2 regions of the Dermacoccus nishinomiyaensis genome follow, and region 2 is predicted to be linked to the other one. Evidence: predicted binding sites of a transcription regulator. Region 2 holds the regulator's gene; the other holds the start of a gene.
The links. The regulator LexA, encoded in region 2, represses DNA repair genes until DNA is damaged. The targets are predictions, from matches to a motif close to TCGAACANNTGTTCGA.
Positions count from the first base shown of each region.

Region 1: the regulator LexA is predicted to act here: its motif matches at 2,306-2,321, upstream of DYE07_RS01630 (HNH endonuclease signature motif containing protein).

Region 1 covers NZ_UFXX01000001.1:318,578-323,398, forward strand. Annotated here, with positions in the region: gene uvrB (excinuclease ABC subunit UvrB) at 1-1,366, shown strand, start outside; gene DYE07_RS01620 (hypothetical protein) at 1,415-1,636, opposite strand; gene DYE07_RS01625 (NUDIX hydrolase) at 1,706-2,116, opposite strand; gene DYE07_RS01630 (HNH endonuclease signature motif containing protein) at 2,332-3,936, shown strand; gene DYE07_RS01635 (DUF3817 domain-containing protein) at 3,995-4,312, shown strand; gene DYE07_RS01645 (MBL fold metallo-hydrolase) at 4,776-4,821, opposite strand, start outside.
Region 2 covers NZ_UFXX01000001.1:745,602-750,422, reverse strand. Annotated here, with positions in the region: gene DYE07_RS03585 (ComEC/Rec2 family competence protein) at 1-848, shown strand, start outside; gene DYE07_RS03580 (LysR family transcriptional regulator) at 839-1,771, opposite strand; gene DYE07_RS03575 (Sir2 family NAD-dependent protein deacetylase) at 1,842-2,675, shown strand; gene lexA (transcriptional repressor LexA) at 2,766-3,482, opposite strand; gene DYE07_RS03565 (LysM peptidoglycan-binding domain-containing protein) at 3,820-4,248, shown strand; gene nrdR (transcriptional regulator NrdR) at 4,560-4,821, shown strand, end outside.

The DNA of each region.
Region 1 (4,821 bases), 430 kb from region 2:
GGAGATGTACGTCTTCCCGGCGACGCACTACGTCGCCGGGCCCGAGCGCATGGAGCGCGCCATCGCCGGCATCGAGGTCGAGCTGGGCGATCAGCTCAAGCGGTTCGAGGCCGAGGGCAAGATGCTCGAGGCGCAGCGCTTGCGGATGCGGACGACGTACGACATCGAGATGATGCGGCAGGTCGGGTCGTGCGCCGGCATCGAGAACTACAGCCGTCACATGGACGGTCGTGGCCCCGGTACCGCGCCGAACACGCTGCTCGACTACTTTCCGGAGGATTTCCTCCTCGTCATCGACGAGTCGCACCAGACGGTCCCGCAGATCGGGGCGATGTACGAGGGTGACATGTCGCGCAAGCGCACCCTCGTCGACCATGGTTTCCGTCTGCCGAGCGCGATGGACAACCGGCCGTTGAAGTGGGAGGAGTTCCTCGAGCGCATCGGGCAGACGGTGTACCTCTCGGCGACGCCGGGCGACTACGAGATGAGCAAGAGCGACGGCTACGTCGAGCAGGTCATCCGCCCGACGGGTCTCGTCGATCCCGAGATCGTGCTCAAGCCGACGAAGGGGCAGATCGACGATCTGCTCGGCGAGATCCGCACACGGACGGACAAGAACGAGCGTGTCCTCGTCACGACCTTGACGAAGAAGATGGCCGAGGATCTCACCGACTATCTGCTCGACAAGGGTGTGCGGGTGCGCTATCTGCACTCGGAGGTCGACACGTTGCGCCGCGTCGAGTTGCTGCGCGAGTTGCGCATGGGTGAGTTCGACGTCCTCGTCGGCATCAACCTGCTCCGTGAGGGTCTCGACCTACCGGAGGTGTCGCTCGTCGCGATCCTCGACGCCGACAAGGAGGGCTTCCTGCGGTCCGCACGAAGCCTGATCCAGACCATCGGTCGCGCTGCGCGAAACGTCTCCGGTCAGGTGCACATGTACGCCGACAAGGTGACGCCGTCGATGCAGGAGGCGATCGACGAGACGTCGCGCCGCCGTGAGCTGCAGATCGCGTACAACACGGAGAAGGGCATCGACCCACAGCCGTTGCGCAAGAAGATCGCGGACATCACCGACATGCTGCAGCGCGAGTCCGCCGACACGGACGCACTGCTCGGTTCCGGCCGTTCGATGTCGCGTGGTAAGGGTCGCGGCGGCAGCGGTGCGGCGAGTGCCGACGCGAACGTCGCCGCGGGCGCGAAGCGCGAGGCGAGCAGCGCCGCCGACCTCGCGGGCCTCATCCAGGAGTTGCAGGCCCAGATGAGTGAGGCGGCCTCCGAGCTGCAGTTCGAACTCGCAGCGCGTCTGCGCGACGAATTACGTGACCTCAAGAAAGAACTGCGCCAGATGACGGAGGCGCAGAAGTAGCGCCCTGATGGCGTCCGCGGCGCCGGGTGGGATCTCGGCGCCGCGTGGTCATCGCCCCTTGTTGCGAGGATGGTTGCGGGCCTGACGCTCATTGCCGCGGCGATAGTTGCCGGTGAGGCGCGCCATGATCTCCTGAGCGTCACCGTCCTCGACGTCTTCCAAGAAGTCCGCAGCACGCGCGCCCCTAAGAGTCGTCGCTGTGCGTCCGTGATGAGTGATGACAACGACGCCATCACGTTCGAGAAAGGCGAAGCCAGCAGGTTGGGGCATGCTCGACACGCTATGGGCGAGGCAGCCGACCGGCAAGCGAAATACGGTCACGCCACGCCGGGGCTGATGTCATTTGATCGCCCGGATGAGCCTGACGAGGTCCTGACACCCCGCATGATCGGCCATGGCCAACCGGGGCAGTTCGCTCTCGGCGAACCAGCCGATGTCGTCGTGCTCGTCGGGCGCGATGTTGCGGGGGTTCCCTACCCAGCGCGTCGCGAAGAACGCATGCTTCAACAGGGCTGGATCCTTGCAGGCCATCGGAAATCGCTCTGGATCGATCACCGTCACTCCGAGCTCTTCGACGCACTCGCGACGGGCAGCGCACTCGGCGGACTCGCCGGGTTCGACGTGTCCCCCGGGCAGGTCCCACAGGTCCGGATAATTCATCCGGTTCGGGTGGCGGTGAGCGAGTAGCACCCTCGCGTCCCGAACGAGTGCCACGACGGCAATGTGCGTGGGCAGCGTCGCTGAGGCCATGGGATGAGTCAACCACCAGTCGCCTGTACCTCGTCTGCCGTCAGGCGGTAGACCAAGCGGGTGCAAACCAGCGCCGCCTGATCGCAGGGTTGCACGCGGCGGGTGCTCTTGTGATTCGTGATGCAGCCCTGGCGCGGAGGAAGGGCCGGCCAGTGGGTTCACTCACTATCCCTTTGACCCTACCAAGATTCGAACATGTGTACTAAACTAGTGGCATGGATCAAACGCTGGCAGTGACGGCCGAGACGGTCGCCGCCATGCCGTCCACCGAGCTGGTGGGCGCATGGGTTCTGCTGACGCGCGCGATCGCAGAGCAGGCGCTGGCCGACCCGGAGACATTGGCGCCCTGCTCGGGCGACGCGTTGCCGCGAACCTTCGATGAGCGCCACACGCGCACGTTCACGCTCCAAGCACAACTGGAAGACATCGCCGTTGCTGCGCAGGAGGTGACGAGGGCCGCCGACGCGGTGCTTCACGCCGTCGCCGTCGAACACGAAGACACGGTCGCCCAGCGTGCTCACCTCGACGAGGAGAACTATGGGCTCTGCGAACGCCCTCCGACCGCAGGCGAATTCGCGGGGGATGATCTCGGGAACGCCCTCGGGTGTTCGAGCGCCACCGCGTCGCGCCTCGCTGTCGACGGACGCATGCTCCGCGACCGCGCGCCCGCTCTGCACGAACTGACGCTGCGGGGAGCCTGCCGCACCATGGTGGCCGCCACGCTGGCGCGTGAGATGGCGCACCTCGACGACGAGTTGGCTGCAGAGGTGCTCACGGATCTCGTGAGCGGGGGAGCACACCACCTCAGCGTCGACGGTGCCCGCTCCCGGGCGCGCAAACTGCTGCACGACAGGCGGCTGGCGCAGACCGAGGCCGACACCGTCGACCCCCGTCGTGAGCACGGGCTATGGTTCACGCCCCACCTCGATTTCGACACCCTCACCGAGGTGCGTCTGATCATGGCCACCGAGGACGCTGCCCGTCTCCGCGCCGCGATCGAAGCGCACGCTCAGACGCTCAACGACCATGCGCCAGATCCACGTGACGAACTCGCGCGGTGGCGCGCCGCGAGCCACGTCAGTGTGGCAGGGAGTGGCACCGAACCCCTCGGCGCCGTTCGCGTCGACGCACTGCTCGACCTTGTCTTCGCGAACTCAACGGTCAACACCGTCATGCACCTCAAGGTGCCCGTCCACGCGAGCCCACCAGCGCCTTCCGACCGGCGGTTCGGAACGCTGGAGCCCCCTGCGTCGCTCGCCTCCGTCCCCAACTGCGGTCTCGACGAGGGCGGTCTTGATGAGGACGGTCTTAGTCGGCCCCGTCAGCACGCTGAGGCCGGGCCGATCGGCGTCATCACGCGACCCCCGGACACATTGGGCGCGGCCCACATCCCCGGCCTGGGCCACGTCGACGCGGCAGCCGTTCGCCTCGTCGCGGCGCTCGTCGACACCACGTTCACGATCGACCTCGTTGACGGTGCGTGGACGACGCTCGCGAGTTGCTCGACGACGTATCGTCCCGGCGCGCGAGTGGCGCGGCTTGTCCGTGAGCGTGACGTGCACTGCCGCTTCCCGCACTGCACCCGGGTCTCGACGAACTGCGACCTCGACCACGTCGTCCCGCACGCCGACGGTGGGCCGACGAGCGTCGGCAACCTGCAGGCCCTGTGCCGCCACCATCACCGCGCCAAGACCTTCGGCGGCTATGCCGTGACCATGACGCCAGACGGAGTTTGCACGTGGGAGTCACCGACCGGCCGCCGCTGGACGACTCTCCCGAGCGGGGAGACGGTCGCGACCACGCTCGCTCCCGCGAGCTGAGCTGTTGGCAGGCACGCTCCATCGGCCGGCACTCAGGCCGTCTCAGTAGAATCGCCGCATGTCTCGAATCTTCAAGATCTTCGCGTTCGCCGAAGCTGTTTCCTGGGGTCTGCTTCTCATCGGCATGTTCTTCAAGTGGGTGCTCAAGACCACTGAGGTCGGAGTGCAGATCGCCGGGCCCATCCACGGCGTCATGTTCATCGGGTACGTCCTGTGCGCGCTCAAGCTGTGGCAGGAGAAGAGCTGGCCGAACAAGACGATCGGCATCGGCCTGCTCTGCGCCGTGATCCCGTTCGCGACGATCTGGTTCGAGAAGCGCGCCGAAGCGCGTGGCGAACTCGGCGACGAACCGCGTCAGAAGCCCCTCGCCGGCTGACGATCCCCCTGCACGTGCGACCGGCGGGGCCGCGAACCGCGAGGGTTCGCAGCCCCGCCGCTCGTTCGTCATGACACGCCAGTCGACGAGACGCACCGACGACGCCGGCCCCTGCCTGCGCGTCACTCAGCCGCGGCTGCGATACGAGACATCGCCGGCGCTCAAGGCGCCAGAGGTGTTCGCGCACCTGGTCGAGGCATGACCATCCAATTGGTCACCGCGGCGCGCCGCAGACCCGCGTCGTCGTCGGCGCTCAAGTCGCCAGGCCTGCCCGCGCCACGCATCCAGGTGCGGTCATTCACGCAAAGACCGCGTCGTGCAGGCAAGGGCGGCGATGATGTCGGGCGCCCAGGTCGCCAGGCCTGCCCACGCCACGCATCCAGGTGCGGTGGTCACGCAACGACCGCATCGTGCAGTCAGGGGACCATGCAGTCAAGGGCGACGATGATGTCGGGCGCTCAGCTCACCAACCGCGTTCGCGCCACTCGTCGAGGTGCGGGCGTTCGACA
Region 2 (4,821 bases):
AGTCGGCCGCACCGCCCGCGTGGGTCTATGCGCAGTGCGCGGTGGGTCAGGGGGATGCCGCGCTCGTGCGCACCGGGGCGACGCGCGCCGTCATGATCGACGTGGGGCCTGCCGACGGCCATCCCGCGCAATGCCTCGAGCGCCACGGCATCACGACGCTCGACGCCGTCATCCTCACCCACTTCCACGCCGACCACGTGGGCGGACTGGCTGAGGTCTTGCGTGCTTCCGACGCTCCGGTGGCGGTCCTCGGAACGTGGGTCATGGAGGGCGCTCAGGAGAGCGAGGGACTCAAAGGCCGCGGTACAGCGGCGTCGTCACGATCGCGCGGCGAGCAGGGCGCGTTGGGTTCGGTGCAAGCAGCGCTCGAACAGCCTCGGGCTTCGCTCGGGGCGCTCGCACCGGGACAACGCCTCGTCATCGGCGAGGTGACGATCGAGGTGCTGTGGCCGCGCCGCGTCATGACGGAGGGGTCGGTGCAGAACAACGCCTCACTCGTGCTCGACGTATCGGCGCCCGCGTATCACGCGCTCATGCTGGGCGATTGCGAACGTGAGGCGCAGGCCGCGGTGATCGAACAGGTGCGTCAGAGCGCCCGGCGACGCGCGTTCGACCTCGTCAAGGTGGCGCACCACGGTAGCTCCAACCAGAACGAGCGCCTCTACGAGGCGGCGGCCGCGCGTCAGGCCGTGATCGGGGTGGGCGCCGGCAACGACTACGGCCACCCGACGAAGAAGACGCTCGAACTGTTGGCCCGGCACGACGCGCGGGTTTGGCGTACCGACACGCAGGGTGACGTGGACGCCCTCGCGACGGGTGGCTCGATCAGCCTGCAGGCTCAGCGATGAGCGTGCTGCGCGCTCGGCACTCGTGCTGCCGCGTCGGCGAGGGCTTCGAGGGTGGCGGTGACGGCGGGGACCCGCTGCAGGTCGGGTGTCGTCACGGCGAACACGCAGCGCCGGCTCGACGGCAGCAGCGGCAACGTCACGACGTCCGGATGCGACGTGGAGCGCAGGATCAGCTCGGGAATGAGCGCGACGCCGAGGCCCTCCGCGACGAGGCCGAGAACGGTGACATAGTCCTCCGTCTCGAACGCGACGTCGGGCGCGTAACCGGCGCCCTGGGCGAGGCTGACGAGGTGGCCACGGCATCGGGGGCACCCCGCGATCCACGAGGCGTCGCTGAGCTCCTCCATGCGGACGCTCTCGGCTGCGGCGAGGGGGTGATCGCGCGGGACGGCGAGACGCACGTCGTCGTGCAGGAGCCCGCGGGTGAGGAACGGGTCCAGGTCCTCGCCTGCGGGGAGCGGGTCCGCGTCGTCGTACGTGAACGCCACGGCGACGTCGCAATCGCCGGCACGCAGGCTCGCCAGGGATTCCGGGGGTTCGGCCTCGGCGAAGCTGACCTTGACGTCTGGGAACCGCTCCTTGACGAGTGCGAGGGCGCGCGGGACGAGCGTTGACGATGCCGACGGGAACGCCATGAGGCGCACCCGCCCGGCGCGCAACCCCGCGATGGCGGCGACCTCACCCTCGGCGGCCTCGAGGGCACTGAGGACGGGCGTCGCCGTGCGCGCCAGCACCTGCCCGGCCTCCGTCAGCCGCACCGAGCGGCCGAGGCGCTCCACGAGAGCCGTCCCGGTCTTCTCCTCGAGACGGCGCACCATCTGCGACACGGCCGGCTGAGAATAGCCGAGAGCGGCAGCGGCGGCGGTGAAGCTGCCCTCGTCGCTGATCGCCTTCATGACGCGGAGCCCGGCTGCATCGATCATGCACCAAGAATAACGTGCTCTTATCCATTGTTGAGACAATCGAACGCAGACCTATGGGAGGGGCAGGACGATGAGCGGCGTCGCGGAACTGACCGATTTCGTGCGCGCGGGAGGGCTCTTCGTCCTCACCGGCGCGGGCATCTCGACCGAATCCGGCATCCCCGACTACCGGCGCCCCGACGGCACGCGCCGCACGGTTCCCATGACATACCAACAGTTCCTCGCCACCCACGAGGCGCGTCAACGGTACTGGGCGCGCAGTGCCGTCGGCTGGGAGATCTTCGACGCGGCGGAACCCAACGTCGGGCACGTCGCGCTGGCGCGACTGCAGGGTGGCGGCCTCGTCGATCACCTCGTGACGCAGAACGTCGACGGCCTTCATGCGCGTGCCGGTGCCCGCGACGTCACCGAGCTGCATGGGTCGCTCGAGCACGTCGTCTGCGTCGCGTGCGGGACGCGGGAAGGGCGCCGTGGCTTCCAGGTACGCCTGCGCGAACTCAACCCCCAGCTGCCGACGCAGGCGCGCCTGCTCGCCGACGGCGACGCGGACGTCGCGGTCGAGCTGGAGCGCGGTGTCATCGTGCCGGCGTGCCTGCGCTGCAAGGCCACGACGGTGAAGCCGGACGTCGTCATGTTCGGTGAGTCCGTCGCTCCTGAGGTCGTGGAGGCGCAGATGCGGGCAGTGGAACGCTGCCGGGGCGTGCTCGTGCTCGGCAGTTCGCTCAAGGTGATGTCGGGTTACCGGTTCGTGCTCGCCGCCCTCAAGCAGCAGAAGCCGGTCGCCCTCGTCGGGCTCGGCGCGATGCGTGGCGAGGAGCGGGTCGACCTCGTCGTGCGCGAACCCCTCGGCCCGACCCTCACCGCCGTGTGCGACGCGCTGGGGCTCGACCTCGCGACGTCCTGACGTCTCGGCGTCGAACGTCGGGGCGCAGAAGGGGCTGAGAGTCGAGTTGCAACCACACGCTGGACCGATCCGCGCGGCGGGGCCAGCGCCTCAGATGCTGCGCAGGACGGCCGTGACCTTGCCCATGATGCTCGCGTGGTCGCCGTCGATCGGGGAGTAGGCCTCGTTCGCGGGCATGAGCCACGTCTTGCCCTCGCTGCGGCGCAGCGTCTTGACCGTGGCCTCCGAGTCGAGCAGTGCCGCGACGATCTCCCCGTTGGCGGCGTCGGCCTGGCGTCGCACGACGACCCAGTCGCCCTCGCAGATGGCCGCATCGATCATCGAGTCGCCGACGACGCGCAGCAGGAACAGCTCGCCGTCACCGACGATCTGACGCGGTAGCGGGAAGACGTCCTCGACGGCCTGCTCGGCGAGGATCGGGCCACCGGCCGCGATGCGGCCGACGACCGGCACGTATGACGGCGTGGGTCGCTCGTCGCCCGAGCCCGTCTCGTCGTGCTGCGACTCGGATAGCGCAGACACGGCGTTGCCGCGGTAGCCGCGGGTCGCCGCACCCGAGTCCGGGGAGACGACCTCCATGGCGCGCGGGCGGTTCGGGTCGCGGCGCAGGTATCCCTTGCGCTCGAGTGCGGCGAGCTGATGGGCCACCGAACTCGGGCTCGTCAGACCGACGGCCTCGCCGATCTCACGCAGGCTCGGGGGGTAGCCGCGCTCGTCGACGGAACGTCGGATCACGGTGAGCACCTTGTGCTGGCGTGGCGTCAGCTTGCCCGGCGTGCGCTCCTGCATCGAATGAACGTCACCCATGGTGTGACCCCTCCTGGTCCTCGTCGCACGTCGGTGGTCGCGGTGGCGACACGTGCACCCTCCGGCGGGGCGGAAATGCCCGCCATGACGGGGTTGTCGGTGCGCGGTGCTTGTGTATCTGACATCACCCACAGTACGCGGTGTCGCACACAGTTTTCAAAAATGTGTACGAAGAAATCCGTGCGCCCCGTTCGAAAGCACGTTCGGGTGTCGTACAGTTGTTCTATCGCACGCGTGTTCGATCGGTCCCTCCGGGCTGACCGTGTCGCGTGAGGAAGCCGCACCGGTGACGGTGTGGCGGCGCCTCGGGGGTGTCCCGAGAGAAGGAGTGGTTTCGATGGTTGCTTCGAGTACTGCAGTTCGACGTGAGCCCGTGCTGGGTTCGGGTGTCGACGTGCGCCGCGTGGCGCGGGTCGACGCTGCGGCATCCCGCTCACACCTCCACCTCGTGCCCACGGGTGGCGCGGTGCAGGTCGTCACGAACTCTCAGAGCGTTCGTTTCGCCCGTCGTCGCTTCACGGCCGTGTGCGTGGCTCTCGTCGTCGTGGCGGGTGCCATCCTCGCGGGCCGGGCGATGGCGAGCGGTGTCGACGGTACGCAGCGGCACGAGGTCACCGTTCGCGCGGGGGAGACGCTTTCGCAGATCGCGGCGCGTGAGATGCCGGGCGTGCGCAACGACCAGGCGGTTGTCGCGATCGAGCACGAGAGCAACCTCGGCTCGTCGCAGGTGCAGGCCGGCCAGAAGGTGATCATCCCCGCACCGTGAAGTGTGACGATCGCCATCGTCGGGTTCGGGGGTTCGAGGGGGCGTGAGTCGCCTCCCCCGGCTGGCGCAGGATTCCGCGGCGCACGAGTGGCGGGGGTCGTCGCGAGGTTGCGCAGGGCGAGTAGACGCGGCCTCGGTGCTGTTGCGCGTCGGGTCTCAGGGGCCTAATATCTCTACATGTGGGGCTTTGGCCCCCGCTTCCCCCTAGATGTTGATTCTCCTCCGCTGATGTGCATCTGCGCTCTGAGGCCGGAATCCCGGGGTGGAGCGCCGCCGTCCCGAGTGTTCCCAGCCCCGTCGGAAGGTTTGACGTGCACTGTCCGTTCTGCCGCAACACCGACTCCCGCGTCGTCGATTCGCGCTCGAGCGAGGACGGCACCTGCATCAAGCGGCGCCGTCAGTGCCCGAACTGCGGCAAGCGGTTCTCGACGATGGAGACCGCAAGTCTCACGGTCGTCAAGCGTTCCGGGGTCAGCGAGCCGTTCTCGCGCGACAAGGTGATGTCCGGGGTTCGCAAGGCGTGCCAGGGCCGCCCGGTCACCGACGACCAGTTGGCCGTTCTCGCCCAGCAGG